DNA from 3 places in the Sphingomonas bisphenolicum genome. Region 2 is predicted to be linked to each of the others. Evidence: predicted binding sites of a transcription regulator. Region 2 holds the regulator's gene; each other region holds the start of a gene.

Region 1 (7,295 bases), 1.1 Mb from region 2:
TGACGGGTGCGCGCGGCGCGCCCGCCGGAAAGGGCAGTATGATCTCCGCCCGCCGCACGACCGGCATGGCGCTGGCGTTGTGGAGGAGCCAGCCGACAAAAGCGAGGATCGCCAGCAAAAGGCACAGGCTTCCTGTCAACCACGGGCGGCGGCGGACAAAACTCATCCCTTGGCGGCGGCTTTCCGCGCCAGCATCCGCTCGCGGAAGCGCTTGGCCCAGCCCGGCTTGCCGACCTGATCGGGCCGCACCAGACACAGCGCATCGGCCTCGACCGGCTTGGTCACCACGCTGCCCGCCGCCACGATCGCGCCCGCGCCGATGGTCGCCGGGGCGACCAGCGCGCTGTTCGACCCGATAAACGCGCCCGCGCCGATCTCCGTCCTATATTTGAAGAAACCGTCATAATTGCAGGTGATCGTGCCCGCCCCGATATTGGCGCCCGCGCCCACGCTGGCGTCGCCGATATAGGACAGGTGGTTGACCTTCGCCCCCTCGCCCAGGGTCGCCTTCTTGATCTCGACGAAATTGCCGACCTTGGCCTTCACGCCGATCTCCGCGCCCGGCCGCAGCCGCGCATAAGGACCGATCGCCGCCCCACGCGCGATCGTCGCCCCCTCCAGATTCGAAAAGGCGTGGATCACGACATCGTCCGCCACGGTCACGCCCGGCCCGAACACGACATTCGGCTCCACCACCACGTCGCGGCCCAGCACCGTGTCATGGCTGAAGAATACGGTCTCCGGCGCCACCAGCGTCACGCCCTCGCGCATAGCCTCGGCCCGCCGCCGCGCCTGCCACACGCCTTCCACCCCGGCCAGTTCGATCCGGCTGTTGACCCCCGCCACTTCCCACGCTTCCGTCTCGATCACCGCGCTCGTCCCGCCGGGCAGCATGACGATGTCGGGCAGATAATATTCCCCCGCCGCATTCTGGTTGCCGATCTGGTCGAGCAGCACGAACAGGTCGGTCGACCGCACCGCCATCAGCCCGCTGTTGCACAGCGTCACCGCCCGCTCGCCCTCGCTCGCATCCTTATATTCGACCATCTTCTCGATGATGCCCTGCCCGTCGGCGATGATCCGGCCATAGGCCGCCGCGTCATCGGGCCGAAACCCCAGCACCACCGCGCGCGGCTCGTCGCCCCGGCTCAGCCGATCGAGCATCGCGCGCATCGTGCCCACGCTCACCAGCGGCACGTCGCCATAGAGGATCAGCACGTCGCCCGCGAACCCCGCCAGCGCATCATGCGCCTGGGCGACGGCATGGCCCGTGCCCAGTTGCTGCGCCTGCACCGCGACGATCGCGCCGGTGCCAGCCACCGCCTGCTCGACCTGTTCGCGCCCCGCGCCGACGACCACCACCTGCCGCTGTGGCGACAATGCGCCCGCGCTCGCCAGCAGGTGGAGCAGCATCGGCCGCCCGGCCACGGGGTGCAACACCTTGTGCAGGCTGGATTTCATCCGCGTCCCCTGCCCCGCGGCAAGGATGATGACGGCGAGCGGGCGCGAAGACGAGTCGGGTACAGTCACGATGAAAGCGTCCCTGGCAGGAGGAGGAATCTTGCCGCTCTCTGCCATGTTTGCCTTGCCATTGCCACCGCGCACGCGGCATGGCGGCGGCATGACCAGCCCCCCCATCGATCCCATCCCCTTCGACATCGTCGGCTTCGACCTCGACGGCACCCTGATCGACACCAGCGGCGATCTCGCTGCCGCGGTCAATTACGCGATCGGCACGATCGGCCGTCCGCCCTTTCCCGCCGCATCAATCCACCCCTTCGTCGGCAAGGGCGCGAAAATCATGCTGGCGCGGGCGCTCGACGCATCGGGCGGCTATACCGCGGACACGCTCGACGCGCTCCTGCCGATCCTGCTCGACTATTATGAGCAGAATCTCGCCATCCACTCGGTCCCCTATCCCGGCCTGCTGGACGCGATGGACGCGCTGGCGGAGGCCGGCGTCACACTCGCCATCTGCACCAACAAGGCGGAACGCTTCACCATCCCGCTGATGCGCCAGCTCGGCCTGTCGGACCGCTTCGCCGCGATCGTCGGCGGCGATACGGTCGGCGTCGCCAAGCCTGATCCGGCCCCGATCCGCGAAATGATCGCCCGCGCCGGCGGCGGCCGCGCCCTCTTCGTCGGCGACACGATCAACGACATCGCGGGCGCGCGCAACGCGGGCATCGCCAATGTCGCGGTCGGCTTCGGCTTTCTCGACGGCCCGGTCGAAAATCTGGAGGCCGACGCCGTCATACACCATTTTGACGAACTGGTCCCGCTGCTGCGGCGCTGGCCGGCATGACGCCCCCTGTCATGCCCCTGCGTCTGGAACAGGACGGCCCGGTCGCCCGGCTGCTGATCGACCGGCCCGACAAGCGCAACGCCATGACCCAGGCGATGTGGGAGGCCCTGCCCCGGCTCGTCGGGCAGGCGATGGCCGACGACGCCATCCGCGTCCTCCTCCTCGCCTCCGCCACGCCCGGCCTGTTCTGCGCCGGCGCCGACATCCACGAACTGGCCGCCTGCGCCGGCGACCCCGACTGGCGCGCCGCCAACCAGGCCGCGATCCGCGCCAGCCAATATGCTCTGGCCCATGCCGAAAAGCCGGTGATCGCCGCGATCGACGGCGATGGCGTCGGCGGCGGCTGCGGCCTCGCCATCGCCTGCGACCTGCGCATCGCCTCGCCCGCCGCGCGCCTCGGCATCACCCCGGCGAAACTCGGCATCGTCTATTCGCTGTTCGACACGAAGCTGCTGGTCGACCTGGTCGGCCCCGCCCGCGCCAGGCGCATCCTCTACACCGGCGCGCTCCACAGCGCCGATGAAGCCCTGTCGATCGGCCTGATCGAGGAGATCGCGCCCGATCCCCTCGGCGCGGCGCACGCGCTCGCCCATATCATCGCCGCCAACGCCCAGCACAGCGTCCGCACTTCCAGGGCGATCGTCCGCCGCATCCTCGACGGGCAGGCGGACGACGACGCCACGACATTGGCGCTGTTCCGCGACGCCTTCACCCTGCCCGACTTCGCCGAGGGCGTCGCCGCCTTCCGCGCCAGGCGCCGCCCGGACTTCTGACGCGCCTTTTCCCGCGCCAACGCCAAAAGGCCCGGCGTCAACCGGGCCTTCGTCGCTGGCAGGATAGGCCGGTCGGGATCAGTTGCCCACCACCGGCCGCACATTCTTGCCCGCATCTGCATAGCGCTCGCCGGTCTCGGCGCGGGCGATGGCGGCGCTGACGGGGGCCTGGACATGGGCCAGCGCCTTCGCCTTGCACGCCTGCGCCGCGGCCAGGTCCATCGAGGAACAGACGCGGCTGGCGGCGCGGGCGATACGGCTGCGGAGCTGCTGCTGGTGCGCCGGCTGGGTCAGGTCCAGGTCGCCATGATAGACGGCGCTGTTGCGGCCATTGGAGACGAAGTCTTCGGCGGATGCGACGCCGGCGCTGGCCAGCAGGGCAAGGGACGCAACGGCGGCGGCGAATTTGGATGCAACGAACATGGGCTTATCTCCTCAAAATCTGTTGTGGCCGGCGCACCGCCGCAAAGGGGGGCTGTGCGGGGCGCCGGATGCGAACGGGGGGAGCCAAAGGGTCTTTCAGGGGGTCGGCGTCCTGCCCCGTTCGCCTCATCTTGTTACGCCCCCGTGGCGCGCTACGCCCGTCCGCTTCGACCGATGGCGATCCGCATCGGCCAACGACGCGATCGCCGACCAAGCGCAGACCGGCGCGGACGAACGGCGTGACGAACGACATCCGTGCCGATGCGAACGACATGCGCGGATCATATTGCCGTAGGGGAAAAGGCGAATCGCCCGACCGAAAGCGCCGGACGCGAAAACGCCCCCGGCGCAAGGGAGGGCCGGGGGCGTATCCAGATGCTGTCGGGCACCGGATCGGAGTAAGCTGCAGGACAGAGACGACGCCACGGGCGCTGAACCGTCGCTTAACGGGGCAGGTCCATCACCCGACGCCGCGCTCTGTCGATGCCCCACCATAGCGCCGCAACGCGGGCGATCCCGACCGCTTCGATGATCCGCCCACGCACAGCGCCCGGCGGCATCCGGGACGGACCAACGGCCGGCGCGAGGCGATGAACGACATGGGGAGCGGATACGGAAGAGCGAATGCCGGCATGGGCGCGGGCAACGGGCGGCCGGTGGTGGACCATCCAGGAGGCGGCGTGGACTAACATCGCCTATGCGTCCTTTGTCGCCATCCTGCGCCTCATTTCCGTTTTTCGGAAGCGGTCATTCGCCAGATTTACGCTGCCCGGCTGGCGATGAAAAAGCTACCGGTCGGCCGTCGGCCAATGCCGGCGCTGCCATGGCTTCGCTTTGCAGAAGGTTCAACACCTCTTAAAGGCAGGGCGTCAGGATCTGAATCACAATGAATTATCGCCATTCCTTCCATGCCGGCAATAGCGCCGATGTCGTCAAGCACAGCCTCCTGATCGCCTTGGTGCGGGCCTTGCAGCACAAGCCGGGCGCGCTCACGCTGATCGACACCCATGCTGGCTGCGGCCTGTACGACCTTGGCGGCGACGATGCCCAACGCACCGGTGAGGCGACGCAGGGCGTGCTGCGGGCGTTTGCCGACCCCAACCCCTTGCTGGACGACTACCGTGCCGCCGTGCAGGCAGTGAATGTCGGTGGAGAACCGCAGCTTTACCCCGGCTCGCCGCAGTTTCTGGCACAGCTTTTGCGCCCGCAGGATTGCCTGATCCTCAACGAAAAGCATCCGGAAGACGCTTACACCCTGCGCGGCGTGATGCGCGGCACCAGCTCGGCCATACATGAACGCGACGCCTACGAACTCTGGCTGGCTATGGTGCCGCCCCGCACCGCGCGCGGCGTGGTGGTGGTCGACCCGCCCTACGAGCAGACGGACGAACGCGCGCGCATCACCGCCACCCTCGCCGCCGCTCACCGCAAATGGGCGCATGGCGTGACGGTGATCTGGTATCCGCTGAAAGACCGCGCCACGCATTGGCATTGGAAGAAGCAGTTACGCAAGCTCGGCATCCCGAAATTGCTGCTGGTGGAGCATTGGCTATACGATAGCGAGCAACCCGGCATCTATAACGGCGCGGGCCTCTATATCGTCAATCCGCCTTACGCTTTCACGCAGGCACTGCCGCCATTGTTGGAGGCTCTGCGCCCCGCGTTGGCCCCCGAAGGGCATAAGGGCGAGATTATTTCCGGTTGGTTGGGCGATTAAGATAAGCCTCGTCCCACCCTTCCCCCTGCCCGCGCCTGCCCCCGCCGTCCCGCATCATAATCGCGGCAGCGCCCTCGCATTCCCCCTGACGCGCTCCTATCTTCGGCTCTGGATTCTCTCTCGGAACATTTGTAGAACGGATCGCATGAGCCTTACCCCCATCAAGCAGCAGAGGTTTACCGAATGCTGACTCACATAAGCGTCCGCGGCGCGCGCGAGCATAATCTCAAGGGCGTCGACGTCGATCTCCCCCGCGACAGCCTCATCGTCATCACCGGCCTGTCCGGCTCCGGCAAATCCTCCCTCGCCTTCGACACCATCTATGCGGAGGGGCAGCGCCGCTATGTCGAATCGCTCTCCGCCTATGCACGCCAGTTTCTGGAGATGATGCAGAAGCCCGATGTCGAGCATATCGAGGGCCTTAGCCCCGCCATCTCCATCGAGCAGAAGACCACCAGCCGCAACCCGCGCTCCACCGTCGCCACGGTCACGGAAATCTACGACTATATGCGCCTGCTCTGGGCGCGCGTCGGCATTCCCTACAGCCCCGCCACCGGCCTCCCCATCAGCGCGCAGACCGTCAGCCAGATGGTCGATCGCGTCGCGCTCCTGCCCGAAGGCACGCGCTTCTACCTGCTCGCCCCGGTCGTGCGCGGCCGCAAGGGGGAATATCGCAAGGAACTGGCCGAATGGCAGAAGGCGGGCTACACCCGCGTCCGCATCGACGGCGAAATGATGCTGATCGAGGACGCGCCCGCGCTCGACAAGAAGTACAAGCATGACATCGAAGTCGTGGTCGACCGTCTCGCCGTCACCGACGACATGGCCACCCGCCTCGCCGACAGTTTCGAGCAGGCGCTCAAGCTCGCCGACGGCCTCGCCTATGTCGATCTGGCCGACGGCGTCGTCCCCGGCCGCGAAGACGAAGTGCAATCCACCGACAAGAAGATGAAGGGCGCGGGCATCCCCCTGAACCGCATCGTCTTCAGCGAGAAATTCGCCTGCCCCGTCAGCGGCTTCACCATCCCCGACATCGAGCCGCGCCTCTTCTCCTTCAACGCCCCGCTGGGCGCCTGCCCGGCCTGCGACGGCCTTGGCGAACGGCAGGAGTTCGACCCCGAACTGGTCGTCCCCAACGAGGCGCTCTCGATCAAGAAGGGCGCCGTCGTCCCCTGGGCCAAGTCCAACCCGCCCAGCCCCTATTATATGCAGGTGCTCGGCAGCCTCGCCAAGGAGTTCGGCTTCTCGCTCGACACCCCCTGGGCCGACCTCCCCGGCGAGGTGAAGCTCATCATCCTCCACGGCACCGGCGGCAAGCCGGTCACCCTGCGCTTCCAGGACGGCAAGAAAAGCTACGAGGTCAAGAAGGCGTTCGAGGGCGTCATCGGCAACCTCAACCGCCGGCTCCTGCAGACCGAAAGCGCCTGGATGCGCGAGGAGCTGGCCAAATATCAGACCGCCATGCCCTGCGAGACCTGCCACGGCGCCCGCCTCAAGCCCGAGGCACTCGCGGTCAAGATCGCGGGCGAGGATATCTCCGTCTCCACCCGCCGCTCGGTGGTGGACGCGCTCGCCTTCTTCACCACCCTGCCCGATCATCTGAACGACCAGCAGCAGCAGATCGCCCGCGCCATCCTCAAGGAAATCGTGGAACGCCTGGGCTTCCTCAACAATGTCGGCCTCGATTACCTCAACCTCGACCGCACCAGCGGCACCCTGTCCGGCGGCGAAAGCCAGCGCATCCGCCTCGCCAGCCAGATCGGCAGCGGCCTGTCCGGCGTCCTCTACGTCCTCGACGAACCCTCGATCGGCCTGCACCAGCGCGACAATGACCGGCTGCTCGTCACCCTCAAGCGCCTGCGCGATCTCGGCAACAGCGTCATCGTCGTGGAGCATGATGAGGATGCGATCCGCCACGCCGACTATATCGTGGACATGGGTCCGGGCGCGGGCGTCCATGGCGGCCAGATCGTGGCGCAGGGCACGCTGGCCGAAATCCTGGCGCACAAGGACAGCGTCACCGCGGACTATCTCAACGGCACCCGCCGCATCGAAGTCCCCACCAAGCGCCGCAAGG
Region 2 (7,295 bases):
ATTTGAAAAGCGGGCGTAAATTGTAGCTGGTAACGTCATCTTCCCCCTGTGCCCCGGCCGGGCCTAAAAAGTTCCTAACTCCTATAACAGTATGACCGGGGCGGAGGTGCCGACGGTGCGGTCCTGCGTCGCCGCCCTGCTGGTGCTGGGCGGGCTGGCCATGGGGCGGGACGCGGTGACCTTGCGTCTGGTGGCGACCGGCGCGCTGGTGGTGTTATTTCTGTGGCCCGAAGCACTGGTCGGGCCGAGCTTTCAGATGAGCTTCGCAGCTGTGACGGCGCTGGTGGCGCTGGCCGAGCATCCCCGTTTCCGAACCTTTGCCGCCGCGCGAGACGAGGGTGCGTTTCGTCGGATTGCACGCGGCCTGGCGGTTACGCTGGCGACTGGCATCGCTGTCGAACTGGTGCTGATGCCGATCGCGCTGTTCCATTTTCACAAGGCGGGGCTGCTCGGCGCCTTCGCCAATCTGATCGCGATTCCGCTCACCACCTTCGTCGTCATGCCGCTGGAGGCGCTGGCGCTCGTGCTGGATGTCGCGGGCTTGGGCGCGCCTTTCTGGTGGTTGACGCAGCAGGCGCTGAACCTGTTGCTGTTACTGGCCCATGGCGTGGCGGCCAGTCCGATGGCGACATTGCTGGCGCCGACGATGGGCATGGGGCTATTCGGTATCACGGTCGTCGGGCTGCTCTGGTGCCTGTTGTGGCGGACGGGGTGGCGATGGCTGGGACTTGCGCCGGTGCTGATCGGCGTGGCGGTCACCTTTACCGCCGCGCCGCCCGATATCCTGATTACCGGCGACGGGCGGCATGTCGCCGTGCGGACGGGAAAGGGCATGGCGATATTGCGCGATCGGGCGGGGGATTATGTGCGGGACGTGCTGTCGGAAAGTGCAGGTTATGACGGCGAACTGGCGGCGATCGCGGATTTGCCGGACGCACGCTGTTCGCGCGATCTGTGCGCTGTCGGCGTGAAGGACGGCAATGGCCGTAGCTGGCGGCTGCTCTTCACCCGCAGCACAGTGCTGATCGAACGGTCCGACTTCGCCCGCGATTGCGCCGCGGCGGACATCGTCGTCAGCGATCGGGGGCTACCGCGCTGGTGCCATCCGCGCTGGATGAAGATCGACCGCCGGTTGCTGGCACGGACCGGCGGCCTGTCCATCACCCTGGCGAAGGGCGAAGTTCACACCGTCCATCGAGTCGGCGACGCACATCCCTGGATCGTTCGCCCACCCCGTGGATCAGGACGACCCAAATCTCAATTATAGCGGCGCAGCAGCCCTGCCAGCTTGCCCTGGATGCGGACCTGCCGCGGGTCGTAAATCTGCGGTTCATAAGCGGAATTGGCCGGATCGAGCCGGACGCGGCTGCCTTCGCGGCGGAAATATTTGAGCGTGGCTTCCGCTTCGTCGATCAACGCCACGACGATCTGGCCTTCGCGCGCGACGTCGGTGCGCTGGATCAGGGCGAAGTCACCGTCGAGAATGCCCGCCTCCATCATCGAATCGCCCGACACTTCCAGCGCATAATGGTCGCCCGCACCCAACAGCGCGGCCGGCACGGAGAGCATGGTCTGCCCCTCCATCGCCTCGATCGGCACGCCGGCCGCGATCCGGCCGTGCATCGGGATTTCGATCACGTCATTGGCGGCGATCGGAACAGGCGCCGCGACCTTGGGTTTGAGCGCAACGACTGGCGCGGGCACCGGCGCACGATGCATCGCGTCGGGCAGCTTCAGCACTTCCAGCGCACGGGCGCGATTGGGCAGGCGGCGGATGAACCCGCGCTCCTCCAGGGCATTGATAAGCCGGTGGATGCCGGACTTGGACCGCAGGTCCAGCGCGTCCTTCATTTCCTCGAACGAGGGCGAAACGCCGCCTTCGTCCAATCGGGTCTGAATGAAGCTCAGCAATTCCTGCTGCTTGGGCGTCAACATCGCGGTCCTCCGTGGAACGTATGAGGAACGCATAGGAAACAGATGAAGGTTAGTCAAGCACCGAACATGTCAGGGCAGCGGCAGGATCACCACCCGATCGCCCGGTGCGGCCGGTGGCGATCCGGCCGGGCGCAGGATCAGGCAGTCGGCTTTCGCCATGGCGGCGGTGGCGGCGCTGTCCTGCGACGTCACCGACACGATGCCGTCCTGCCCGCGCCATGCGCGGAGATAATCGTCGCGATCGCCGGTGGCCGGGAGAGGAGAGGCGAGTGGCGCGTCGCTCATGGGCGGAAACGGATCGCGCGCGCCGCCCAGATGCCGGACCAGCGGGAGCAGGAACAGCGTCGCCGTGACGAAAGCCGAAACGGGATTGCCCGGAAGGCCCAGGAACAGCGTATCGCCGATGCGACCGGCCATCAGCGGTTTGCCCGGCCGCATTTTGATCTTCCAGAAATCGAGCGCACCGCCCGCCTTGATGAAGGCGGGCCGCACCAGATCATGGTCGCCGACGGAGGCGCCCCCGGTCGAGACAATGATGTCCGCCGTCCGCGCCCGATCGAGCGCGGACGCCATGGCGTCGAGATCGTCCGGTACGATGCCGAGGTCGATGACGTCGCAGGGCAGGGCGGCGAGCAGGGCGGCAAGCATCGGCGCGTTGGAGGAAGGCAGGAAACCCGGCGGCGTCGGGGCGCCGGGCGGCACCAGTTCATTGCCGGTGGAGAGCAAAGCGACCGTCGGCCGCTCACCCACCGGCACGGCGCCATGACCGCCCAGCACCGCCAGCGCGATCTGCGCCGGACCGAGGCGGCTGCCTGCCTCCAGCAACAGGGCGTCCTGCGCGAAGTCGGAGGCGGCGCTACGGACATGGCGGCCGGCGGGCAGCGGATCGGCGCTGGCGGTCAGCCGATCGCCGTCGCGGGCCGCATTTTCCTGGATCAATATGGCGTCGGCACCGGGCGGCAGCGGTGCGCCGGTGAAGATGCGGCTGGCCTCGCCGGGCGGCAAGAGCGGAAGGTTAGCCGTTCCGGCTGCGCTTTCGCCGGTGACGCGCCAGGGACCGGGCGCCTCCGCCGCGCGCACGGCATAGCCGTCCATCGCCGAAAGGTCGGTCCAGGGCTGGTTGCGCAGCGCCGCCAGATCCTGCGCCAGCCAGCGGCCGACGGCGGCGGTTATCGGCACGGTTTCGGTCGCCAGTCGCGGGGCGAGCGCGAACAGGCGCGCCTGCGCTTGGGCCACCGGCAGCAGACTCATGGCGTGCGCCGCCAGTCGCCGGATTTGCCGCCGGTCTTGGCGATCAGGCAGACGCCGCCGATTATCATGGACTTATCCAGCGCCTTGGCCATGTCGTAGACGGTAAGCAGCGCGACGGAGGCCGCGGTCAGCGCCTCCATCTCCACGCCGGTTTGGCCGGCTGTGCGGGCGGTGGCGGTCACGGTGACGCCGCTGTCGTCAAGGGAGAAATCGACTGTCACGGCGCTCAGCGCGATCGGGTGGCAGAGCGGGATAAGGTCGGCGGTGCGCTTGGCGGCCATGATGCCCGCCACGCGCGCCACGGCGAGCACGTCGCCCTTTTTCACCAGGCCGTCGGCGATGGCTCTGGCTGCCGTCACGCTCATGTCGATCCGGCCGGAGGCTATGGCCTCGCGTGCCGTGACCGCCTTGGCCCCGACATCGACCATCCGGGCCGCGCCGTCGTCGTCCAGATGGGTGAGTCCGGTCATGCGCCCGTCAGCAGATTGTGCGTCGCCGCCTCGACATCGGCCTGGCGCATCAGCGTTTCACCGACCAGGAAGCAGCGCACGCCATGATCGGCCATGGCGACGAGATCGGCATGGCCGGTCAGGCCGCTTTCTGCGACAAAGGTGCAGCCTTCGGGCGCCTTGCCCACCAGTTCATAGGTGCGAGCGAAATCGACGCTGAAATCGCGCAGGTCGCGATTGTTCACGCCGATCAGGCGCGAGCGGAGCTTCAGTGCGCGTTCCAGTTCGGCTTCGTCATGCACCTCGATCAGGGCGTCCATGCCGAGGCCCAGGGCGGCGTCTTCTATTTCCTGCATCTGGCCATCGTCCAGCGCGGCGACGATGATGAGGATCGCGTCGGCGCCGAGCGACCGGCTTTCCAGCACCTGCCAGGGATCGACCAGGAAATCCTTGCGCAACACCGGCACCGCGCAGGCCGATCGGGCGGCCATCAGATAATCGTCATGACCCTGAAAATAGGGTTCGTCGGTCAGGACGGAGAGGCAGGCGGCGCCACCGGCCGCATAGGCCCGCGCATGGGCGGGCGGATCGAAATCGGCGCGGATCAGCCCTTTGGAGGGACTGGCCTTCTTCACTTCCGCGATCAGGCCGAAACCCGTGCGGGCGGCATTGTCCAGCGCCTGGCGGAAGCCGCGCGGGGGCGTCTGCTCGCTGGCGCGGGCGTGGAGCGCCGACACGCTGGTCGCGGCCCGGCGGCGGGCGACGTCTTCACGTTTGAAATCGCAGATTTCGATCAGCTTGTTGGTCATGTATAGGCAATCCAGCAATTGAGGAGCGCGTTGGCAAGGCCGCGGTCGATGGTTTCGGCGGCCTCCTCCACGCCTTCGCGCAGATCGGGGACGGCGTCGGCGACGACAAGCGCCGCGGCCGCGTTGAGCAGCACGGCGTCGCGATAGGCGCCCGGTTCGCCTTGCAGCAGGGCACGGAGCGCAGCGGCGTTATGGGCGGCATCGCCGCCACGGATCGCCTCGACCGGCTGGGTGGAAAGGCCCAGTTCGGCGGCGGTCAGGCGGTGCATGGCGACGAGGTCATGGCCCTTCACTTCCGCCATGTCGTTGCCGCTGGCGAGCGAGAGTTCATCCAGTCCTTCGTCGCCGGAGATGATCATGGCATGATCGACGCCCAGGTCGGCAAGCGCCTGCGCATAGATGGGGACATAGGCCGGCCGAGCGATGCCGATGAGCTGGCGTCGAACCCTGGCCGGATTGGCGAGCGGCCCCATCAGGTTGAAGATGGTGCGTTCGCCGATCGCCTTGCGGATCGGGCCGAGCCGCTTGAGCGCGGGATGATAATTCTGGGCGAAGAGGAAGCAGATGCCGAGATCGGCCAGCGTCGCTTCGGCGGTGGCGGCGGCCCGATCGAGGTCGAGGCCCAGCGCCTCCAGCGTATCGGCCGCGCCAGCCTTGGAAGAGGCGGCGCGGTTGCCATGTTTGGCGACGGGCACGCCCGCCGCCGCGACAACGAGCGAGACGGCTGTGGAGACGTTCAGCGTATGATGGCCGTCGCCGCCGGTGCCGCAGACGTCGATCGCGCCGTCGGGCGCGCCGACCGTTATCATGCGCGCCCGCATGGCGCGGGCGGCGGCGGCGATCTCCACCGCGCTTTCGCCCCGGCGCGCCATGGTGACGAGGAAGGCGGCAATGTCCGCTTCGGGAAGGTCGGCGTCGAACAGCAGGTCGAAGGCCTGGGCTGCGGCGTCGGGTGCGAGCGGTAGGGAAGGATCGGGCAGGCGTGTCATCGCCCCTGCCTTAGTCGGCGGGAGGGCGCGGAGTCGAGAGGGCGTGCGTGCCTAGCTTCGCACTTTTCCCGCAGATTTTGAAATTGCGTTTCCTATTATGGCAACATTCGAAAAGCGATCCGCCTATGATAAACCGATCGCCGCCGATAGGAAGGGGTCAGGCCGCTTCGCGCTGACGCACAGGGATGCCTGCAATCTCCATGAAATTGGCCAGCATGTCATGGCCATGTTCGGTGGCGATGCTTTCGGGATGGAACTGCACCGAATGGATCGGCAGGGTCGCGTGGCGGAAGCCCATGACCGATCCGTCTTCGCTGGTCGCGTTCACCACCAGGCTGTCGGGAATATCCTCCACGATCAGCGAGTGATAGCGGGTCGCGGTGAAGGGCGAGGGCAGACCTGCGAACAGGCCGGTGCCGTCATGGGTGACGGGCGAGGTCTTGCCGTGCATCAGCCCGCCGCGCACCACCTTGCCGCCGAAATGCTGGCCGATCGACTGGTGACCCAGGCACACGCCCAGCAGCGGCGCGCCCGCGTCGGCGCAGGCCGCGACGAGGTCCAGGCTGACGCCTGCTTCATTGGGGGTGCAGGGACCGGGCGAAAGCAGGAATGCCTTTGCGCCGCTGGACAGGGCCTGGCCCGCCGAAATGGCGTCGTTGCGGACGACCTCCACCTGCGCGCCCAGTTCCATCAGATAATGGACCAGGTTCCAGGTGAAGCTGTCATAATTGTCGATGACGAGGATCATGGGCAGAACCTTAGCGCGGGATGAGGGCGGGGGGAAGTGGGGAGGGACGGTTAGCCATCACCAGCGGAAGCCGAGCCGGGTTTCGCCCGTATCGCCGCCGTCGCGGTCGAAGCGGCGTTCCACGATCTGGCCCCGACCGTCGCGATCGACGGCGATGACGGTGCTGCAGCGCGTGCCATAGAGCGGGTTGCGGATGAAGATGGGGGAGGCGGCGGCTTCGTCGGGAGCGTCTGAGGGCGTGGCGGGGGCGATGCCGGCGTCGGGCAGGTTTTTCCGGCGCAGTGCCTCGAACAGGGCGGCCGGGTCATCGGCATCTTCGGTCAGCCAACCGAGCAGGGCGGTTTTGAGCGCCAGCGTCTTGGGCCATGGCGCGTCGAGCGCGCCGTTGGACAGGCCGTACAGGCCCGGCGTCAGCCGCGTGCGCAGCGGTTGCGGACGATTGGTGAGAAAATCGGCGCGATCGGCTTCGACCAGAATCAGGTTGAACGGGTTGAAATCCTCCAGCCGCGCCTGTGCGACATCGACATAGGCGCCGTCGCCCGCCAGCAGGTCCGTCACGAGCGCGCCGCGGGAGGCGCGGTCCGGCTGCGGGCCGCCATAGCCGCGCAAATTGGTGACGATCGCGGTCCGGCCCGCTTCCGATACGCCAAGCCATGTGCCGCCCGATTGCAGGTCGCGCCCGGCGATCAGGCCCTTGCGGTCGCCCCAGCGGGCGAGCGGGGCGGCGGGGCGCGCATGATATTCATCGCGATTGCCGATCAGGATGAGGCGCCAGCGCGGATGCGCCGCCCAGGCCATGGCCATGATGCACATGGGGCCGATGTATCGTCCCGGCCGCATCCCGCAAGTCCATGACTTGAAAAACCCGTCGCGTGGGGCCATATGGGTCGCGCCGGGTTCGCCCGGCTATGGTGATAAATTGTGTCGTATAATAGATGCAGCGGACCCGGGGGCAGTACCCGGCGGTTCCACCAGAAGGCCCGATGGCTTAACGCTTTGGGGTTTCCTGACGGGGCCGAACTAGGATCGACGTGTGTTCAAAGGCGATATTTTTACCCGGCCCGTGTAAGCCGTTAAACTGTGCAAAACTCACAAGTGCCAACGATAACGAAGC
Region 3 (7,295 bases), 760 kb from region 2:
TGCCGGCGACCATGGCCCAAAAGCGATCGATGCGGATTGCACTGCCTTGTTTCGACGCGTCATGCCAATGCCCGGCCCATGATCGGGCTTTGTTGAACAAGCGGGCAGTCGTGACGGCACACAGGTGACGAGGTGCGATGCGCGACGCGGGCTGGACGGCGGATGAACCGATAGAGGCTTTATCGGCTCATTTCAGCGCCAGGCTCCGAAATGTTATCGACCATCGGGTTTCGGCCATCTCAACGATGCTATGTTCCCAAGCGTGCCGCGCCGCTCCGGAGAGATGATAGATGGTCCGCGGCGCCAACGACGCATTGGAACGCTTGAAAGCACCATCCGCCCGTCGGCGAAACCGCATCGTCGCAGGCATTCCAAGCGAAATGCCCACGACATGCTCGAACACCGGCCTGTCCTTGTGCCAGCCAATGCCGGCGCCGGGATCATAGCGGATCAACAAAGCTTGCACGAGTTCCCCCGGCGCGAGCCCTGCGAACGCCTCGGCGCGCGCTTTGATCGGCAACAACCAGTCCGGTATCGGATCGGCAGGCGCGAAGCGGCCATTTTCGAAATCATAGCTCCAGCCATAGCTATGGGTGAGCCGCTTTCCCGTCCATTGCTGGAAACGGAAGGGCGAAAGGTCCGTATGGTCGATGCGCGCGATCAGCGCGCGTTCCTCGGCAACGGATAGGAAGGCGTCGGCGCTGGCGAAGCCCGGCAGCACAGCCGCGCCGAACAACTCGGCCTGATCATTACCGGAAAAGAGTGGAAGCATCGACATGATGGATCAGAGCGCCAGAGACGTTTGCACCGGCTTGGGATTGATCTCTTCGATCAGGAAACTGCGGGCAGGCGGCGTTTGCAGCAAATCGATCTCGGGAACCGTGAAATCCAGCCATTGCATGACCTGCCGGCGATGAATGATGGCGCCCTGCCGTTCCTGATAGCGCATCACTTCCGGGTTCGCGTCCACCGTGATGACGCGGTAGCTGAGCGGCCACTCGCCGATCGCCGGCTCCCATATGCCGGCGAGATAGAAGAAATTGCCGCCGTCGAGCGTCACGCGAAACCGGCGCTCGTCGTTGCGGATATGGAATTCCGAAGCCGGGATCAGGCAACGCTGGGCAGGAAAGCGCCGTCCTTCCGCGCGCGCGAACCGATAAGAAACTCCATCGGCGAACTGGGGGTTTGAACCCCATGTCGCCTCCACCATCTCGATTTCGCTTGGATCCTCGGGGTGTCGCCGGATGATGGCCCGGCGATCGTCGAGCGGCGCCTCGGTATCAAAGGGGGTGGCTTTCGAGTCCATGAAAAGGAACATACAAGGAACAAGCGTTTCGGACAAGGGCGGACAAGGACCACCAACATGTGTAACGACTATCGCCTGCTCATAGATATCGCATCGATCGTCGAAGACTTTGCGGATCTCAAGATTAAGATCAAGATGCCGGAAGGAGCGCCCAACGTCGCCGCGCGCGAGGATGTGAAGATCACCGACATGGGCCCCATCGTCCGGTCGGTCGAGGGGGAGCGCGGAATAGGGGAACTCGTCAGTCGGCGCTGGAGCTGGCCCGGCCAGAACGGCCGCCCGGTCTATAATTTCCGCTCCGAGGGTCGAACCTTTGCCTCGCATCGCTGCCTCATCCTCGCCGACGGCTTCTATGAGTTCACCGATCCCGCCGATCCCAAGCAGAAGCGGCTGGATAAATGGCTGTTCACGATGAAGGATCATGACTGGTTCTGCATCGCGGGCATCTGGCGCGCCGACGCGGCCGGCGAGGCCTTCACGATGCTGACGATGGATGCGGGTCCCGACGTCTCGCCCTATCATCATCGGCAGATCATCCCCCTGCGACGGGATCAATGGGCTGACTGGCTCGACCCTGCGGTGCCGGCCAAAGATATTCTGCATTGGCTGCCCAAGGGCAGCCTTCCCGTCACACAGGTGCATGGCGCGCCGCCCGCACAGGCATCGCTGCTATGACTGGCCAAAGGAAGGCCTCGACCGTTTCGTTGCGGCCCAGGAAGAGGTCTATCCCCGAGCCCTCGCCGAATTGCGCGCCGGGTCGAAGCGATCGCATTGGATGTGGTTCATCTTTCCACAGCTCAAGGCGCTTGGCCGCAGTCCGATTGCTCAATTTTACGGCATCGTCTCGCTCGGCGAAGCACGGGCCTATGACGCTCACCCGGTGCTCGGTGCGCGCTATCGCGCCTGCGTGGAGGCGCTGCAGGGGCTGTCGACCAGAGATCCCGTGGCGGTGATGGGGTTGGTGGACGCCATGAAGTTGCGCTCCTCTCTGACGCTGTTCGAGCAGGCTCGCCCTAGCCCGCTTTTGGCTGCCGCGATCGAGCGATGGTATGACGGCGAGCGCGACGACGCTACGCTAAGGCTCCTCGAGCAGTAATGCTGAAGCCATTCCAGGTCGAACAGCAAAAAGGCCTCGCCGGTTCAAACCGACAAGGCCTCTATGGGAGCCGGCGCGACGAACGGGGGGCGTCGCGTCCAGAATCGGCTAAACCCGTTGGACAGCGGCTGGTTCCACCGCTTTTGTTCGCTTACCAAAATAGCCCGGGCCCCACTTGACCCCAAACGATGAGAGGTGGAACATAAAGGGAACATTTGAGTCGTGCCCTTCATGTCTATCGCCCTGCCCTCCGCTACGCCGTCATTCCAGGCCGACCTGTCCGCGCTGCGCGCGGATCTGGTGCGGGCGCGGGCTGCGCGTGGGCCTGCGCTGGACTTTGGTCTGCCTCAAATAGACGCACGACTCGCCGATGGCGGACTTGACGGTACCGGTCTCCATGAGATCGCCGCTGCCTCGGCAACATTGAGCGATGACGCGGCCGCCACCCTTTTCGCGGCCGGCATAGCGGCACGCTTTGCCGCCAAGGCGACGAGCGACGTCTTCTGGGCCATGACGGCGTTCGATCTCTATGCGCCGGGTCTCGAGCAAGTGGGGCTTGATCCCGGCCAGATCCTCTATGCGCAAGGCCACAAGGACAGCGTGGTGCTGGCGATGGCCGAAGATGCTCTGCGTTATGGCGCCATGGCCTGCGTGATCGCGGAGGTGAAGGCCGCCGACATGACCGCGACGCGCCGGCTGCAGCTCGCCGCTTCCGACGGACAGACACCGATGCTGCTCTATCGGCGGCATCGATCGCGCGACCGCTGTCCGCTCTCCCTGCCCTCCTCGGCCATGACGCGCTGGCGGATCGGCTGCCTCGCGTCCGAGCGCCTGTCTTGGCCCGGGGTTGGGCGGCCGCGCTGGCAGGTCGAGCTTGTCCGGCAGCGGAACGGCGATCCCTTTTCTCTCGAGCTGGAGGCCTGCGATGCAAAGGGTCGCCTCGCTCTTCCTGCCGCAATTGCCGATCGAGCGATTGCGCGGGAACGAGCGGCCAGCAACGCTGCCTGAGGCGCCGCCGGCGAACGCGCTGCGCTTTCCAGAGCCGATCGACGATGATCCGGGCGCCTGCTCCGTCCCGCGCGGTGGCGGCTGGCGCCCCGGCGCGCGCTGGGCGCGGGACGGCGCGCTGGGACGTCGGCCATCGCGGTCCGACATGGAGGCCTTGCCGGCCCATCAAAGGCCGACAATGCGCGAGATGGGCAGGCGCAGTGAGCATGCAGAACATCCCTTCAAAGCGATGCGATCAGACGACGGGCACAGCGGCACGCTGGCCGCTGCGCCGAGTTGGGCGGCATGGTGGGGCACGCCGACCGTGCTCGTCACCCGGAGCGGTCAGAAAGATATCATCACGGCCGCCTCCCCGCGCGCGCTCGAACTTGGCCTGCTGCCCGGCATGGCTGCCGCTCATGCCCGTGCGCTGGTTGCCGATCTCGACGTCCGCGACGCCGAGCCGGACGCCGATCGCGCCTGGCTCGACCGGCTTGCCCTTCACGCGGCGCGGCAATGGACGCCGACGGCGAGCGTATCGGGGCTCGACGGGCTGTGGTTCGATCTCAGCGGCACGACGCACCTGTTCGGGGGCGAAGATCATTTCTGCCGGCGGCTGCTCGCTTTCTTGAAGCGCCTGGGTTTCACGGCCCGGATCGCGGTTGCTGGGACGCCCGGCGCCGCGCATGCGCTGGCGCGGTTCGGCGGCCGCCCGATAACCTTGCTGGCGCCCGGCGAAGAGGCCCAGGCGATCGCCGACCTTCCGCTCGCCGCGCTCCGGCTCGAACCCGAAGCCCTGGTCGCGGCGGCCCGTTTCGGGTTGGAGCGCATCGCCGATCTCTATCCCATGCCGCGCGGCCCGCTCGCGCGCCGGCTTGGTCTTGCGACGGTCGATCGCCTCGACCAGGCAAGAGGCAGTCTCGCCGAGCCAATCGTCCCGGTCGTGCCCGCCGAGGCGCCGCGGGTGACACGCCATCTGCTCGAACCTATCGGCACGCCCGAAAGCATCGCCCAGGTGATCACCGACCTTGTCGACGATCTCGTGGTCCTGCTCCGCACGCGCGGGCTTGGCGCACGTGCGGTTCTGCTCATCGCCAACCGGGTCGACGGCGAAGCGCAACGCCTTGGCATCGGCGCCTCCCGGGCGACGCGCGACGAGCGGCATTTGAAGCGCATGTTCGCGCTTAAGATCAGCGAACTCGACCCCGGCCTTGGCATCGAGGCGATGCACCTTGCCGTTCCCTATCATGAGCCGCTCGGCGCCCAGGCCGCGGGCGCGCTTCTCGAGAGCTCGGGCAAGACCCGCGACATAGCGCCGCTCGTCGACCAGCTCGGCACGCGCGCGGGCGTGTCGGCGCTGTTCCGACTCTCATCGCGCGAGAGCGACGTGCCCGAACGGGCGATGCGGCGCGTGTCGCCGCTCGCCACGCCCACCGGATGGCCGGGCTGGAAACGCCCGGTGCGGTTGCTCAAGCGCCCCGAGCCGCTTGCCAATGTCGTTGCGCTCCTGCCCGATCATCCGCCGCGCCGCTTTGTCTGGCGCGGTCAAAGCTACCGCGTCGTCGCCGGCGACGGGCCCGAGCGCATCCATGGCGAGTGGTGGCGATCGCCTCAGGAAATGTGGGCGGTGCGCGATTATTTTCGGGTGGAGGCGGAAGGCGGCGCGCGCTTCTGGCTGTTTCGCCGCGGCGACGGCGTCGAGGCTGAGACCGGCGACCTCAGCTGGTATATGCACGGAATGTTCGGCTGATGGCAGCGCCGCAAACGTCCTATGTCGAACTTCAGGTGACGAGCCATTTCTCGTTCCTGCGCGGCGCGTCCTCGCCCGAGGAGCTGTTCGCCGCCGCGGCGCTTCGTGGACATTCCGCGATGGGCCTGGCGGATTGGGGAACGGTCGCGGGCGTCGTGCGCGGATGGGATGGCCAGAAGGCGACCGGGGTCCGGATGATCGCGGGGAGCCGGGTCGATCTGGTCGATGGTCGCGCGCTGCTCCTCTATCCTCGATCGCGCCCGGCCTGGTCGCGGCTGACGCGGCTCCTCTCGATCGGCAAGAAACGCGGCGGCAAGGGCAAATGCCTGCTCGAATGGGCGGACGTCGCTGCCCATTCTGAAGATATGGTCGGCATCCTGGTACCCGATATGCCCGGCGACATCACGGGCAGCCATCTTCGCGACCTGTGCGATATATTCGGGCCGCGTGGCTTTTGCGCGCTGTCGCTGCGCCGTCGTCCGGACGATGCCGAGAGGCTGCACCGGCTCGATGTCCTTGCGCGCGTAAGCGGCGTACGGTCGGTTGCGACCGGCGACATCCTCTATCACAGCGCCGAACGACGTCCGCTGCAGGACGTGATGAGCGCGATCCGCGAGAAGTGCACCATCGACGAGCTGGGTTTCCGCCGCGAGCGGTTCATGGATCGTGACTTGAAATCGCCCGCGGAGATGGAACGCCGTTTCGCCGCTTTCCCCGACGCGATCGCAGCCAGCGCCGCCATCGCTGCGCAATGCACCTTCGATCTTGGCGAAATCCAATATCAATATCCCTATGAGGAGGTGATGGAAGGGCGAACCGCCCAGCAGGCTCTCGCTGCGCTTACGAGACAGGCGGCCGAGGTCAAATTCCCCGACGGCGTCCCCAAGCGCTATCGCGACCAGATCGACCATGAGCTCGGCCTCATCGAACGGCTCGGCTATGCGCCCTATTTCCTGACGGTCAATGCGATCGTCGCCGAGAGCCGGCGACGCGGTATCCTGTGCCAGGGGCGTGGATCGGCTGCCAATAGTTGCGTGTGCTATCTGCTGGGCGTCACGTCGATCGATCCGATCCAGCATGAGCTGCTGTTCGAACGGTTCGTCTCGGGCGAGCGGCGCGAACCGCCCGATGTCGACGTCGATTTCGAGCATGAGCGCCGCGAGGAGATCATCCAGTGGATTTACGAGACCTATGGTCGCGACCACTCGGCCCTGACCGCCGTCGTCACCCGCTATCGCACGCGCGGCGCCGTCGCCGAGGTCGGCAAGGCGCTCGGGCTCCCGCGCGACTTGACCAAGATGCTGACGGGTCTGGTCTGGGGTTGGAGCATGGATGGCATTCCGCAAGAGCAGATCGAGAGCCTCAATCTCAACGCCGAGGATCATCGCCTGAAGCTCACCCTGGACCTGGCGCGCCAGCTGATCGGCACGCCACGCCATCTCTCGCAGCATCCCGGCGGCTTCGTACTGACGCAGAATCGGCTCGACGATCTCGTGCCGATCGAGCCCGCGCGGATGGAAGACCGGCAAATCATCGAATGGGACAAGGACGATATCGACGCCTTGAAGTTCATGAAGGTCGATGTGCTGGGGCTTGGCATGCTCGGCTGCATGAACCGCGCGTTCAACCTTCTGGAACAGGACAAGGGCATCCGCGTCACGATGGCGGATCTCCAGGACGATGACCCCGACGTTTACGCCATGATCCAGAAGGCCGACACGCTCGGCACCTTCCAGATCGAGAGCCGCGCGCAGATGTCGATGCTGCCGCGCATGAAGCCGCGGGAATTTTACGATCTCGTGATCGAAGTCGCGATCGTGCGCCCCGGGCCGATCCAGGGCGACATGGTCCATCCCTATCTTCGCCGGCGCGAGGGGAAGGAAAATCCCGAATATCCCAAGCCGGAACTGCGCGCCGTGCTCGAAAAGACATTGGGCGTGCCGCTGTTCCAGGAGCAGGCGATGAAGGTCGCGATCGTGGGCGCGGGGTTCAGCCCGCAGGAGGCCGACCAGCTTCGCCGCGCCATGGCAACTTTCAAGCTCACCGGCGGCGTCAGCCACTTCTACGACAAGCTCGTGGGCGGAATGGTCGCGCGCGGCTATCCCAAGGACTTTGCCGAGCGCACGTTCAAGCAGATCGAGGGGTTTGGCTCCTAC

The links. The regulator LexA, encoded in region 2, represses DNA repair genes until DNA is damaged. The targets are predictions, from matches to a motif close to GTTCCNCNCTTGTTCT.
Region 1: a site for LexA is predicted at 5,341-5,356, ahead of uvrA (excinuclease ABC subunit UvrA). Genes of this name have one in related genera too.
Region 3: a site for LexA is predicted at 2,600-2,615, ahead of SBA_RS15535 (ImuA family protein). Genes of this name have one in related genera too.

What each region holds. Positions count from the first base shown of each region.
Region 1 is NZ_AP018817.1:3,434,028-3,441,322, forward strand. It holds gene SBA_RS17070 (metallophosphoesterase) at 1-166, opposite strand, end outside; gene glmU (bifunctional UDP-N-acetylglucosamine diphosphorylase/glucosamine-1-phosphate N-acetyltransferase GlmU) at 163-1,461, opposite strand; gene SBA_RS17080 (HAD family hydrolase) at 1,637-2,305, shown strand; gene SBA_RS17085 (enoyl-CoA hydratase/isomerase family protein) at 2,317-3,078, shown strand; gene SBA_RS17090 (UrcA family protein) at 3,157-3,501, opposite strand; gene SBA_RS17095 (hypothetical protein) at 3,945-4,193, opposite strand; gene SBA_RS17100 (23S rRNA (adenine(2030)-N(6))-methyltransferase RlmJ) at 4,388-5,218, shown strand; gene uvrA (excinuclease ABC subunit UvrA) at 5,402-7,295, shown strand, end outside.
Region 2 is NZ_AP018817.1:2,361,071-2,368,365, forward strand. It holds gene SBA_RS11645 (recombinase family protein) at 1-39, opposite strand, end outside; partial or broken gene SBA_RS11650 (ComEC/Rec2 family competence protein) at 83-1,267, shown strand; gene lexA (transcriptional repressor LexA) at 1,258-1,935, opposite strand; gene SBA_RS11660 (molybdopterin molybdotransferase MoeA) at 2,005-3,186, opposite strand; gene moaC (cyclic pyranopterin monophosphate synthase MoaC) at 3,183-3,656, opposite strand; gene trpC (indole-3-glycerol phosphate synthase TrpC) at 3,653-4,444, opposite strand; gene trpD (anthranilate phosphoribosyltransferase) at 4,441-5,433, opposite strand; gene SBA_RS11680 (anthranilate synthase component II) at 5,591-6,181, opposite strand; gene SBA_RS11685 (NRDE family protein) at 6,239-6,994, opposite strand; RNA gene ssrA (transfer-messenger RNA) at 7,034-7,295, shown strand, end outside.
Region 3 is NZ_AP018817.1:3,121,207-3,128,501, forward strand. It holds gene SBA_RS15510 (AsmA family protein) at 1-82, shown strand, start outside; gene SBA_RS15515 (alpha-ketoglutarate-dependent dioxygenase AlkB) at 188-778, opposite strand; gene SBA_RS15520 (SOS response-associated peptidase family protein) at 785-1,318, opposite strand; gene SBA_RS15525 (SOS response-associated peptidase) at 1,364-1,981, shown strand; gene SBA_RS15530 (DUF1810 domain-containing protein) at 1,947-2,402, shown strand; gene SBA_RS15535 (ImuA family protein) at 2,634-3,410, shown strand; gene SBA_RS15540 (DUF6504 family protein) at 3,328-5,139, shown strand; gene SBA_RS15545 (error-prone DNA polymerase) at 5,139-7,295, shown strand, end outside.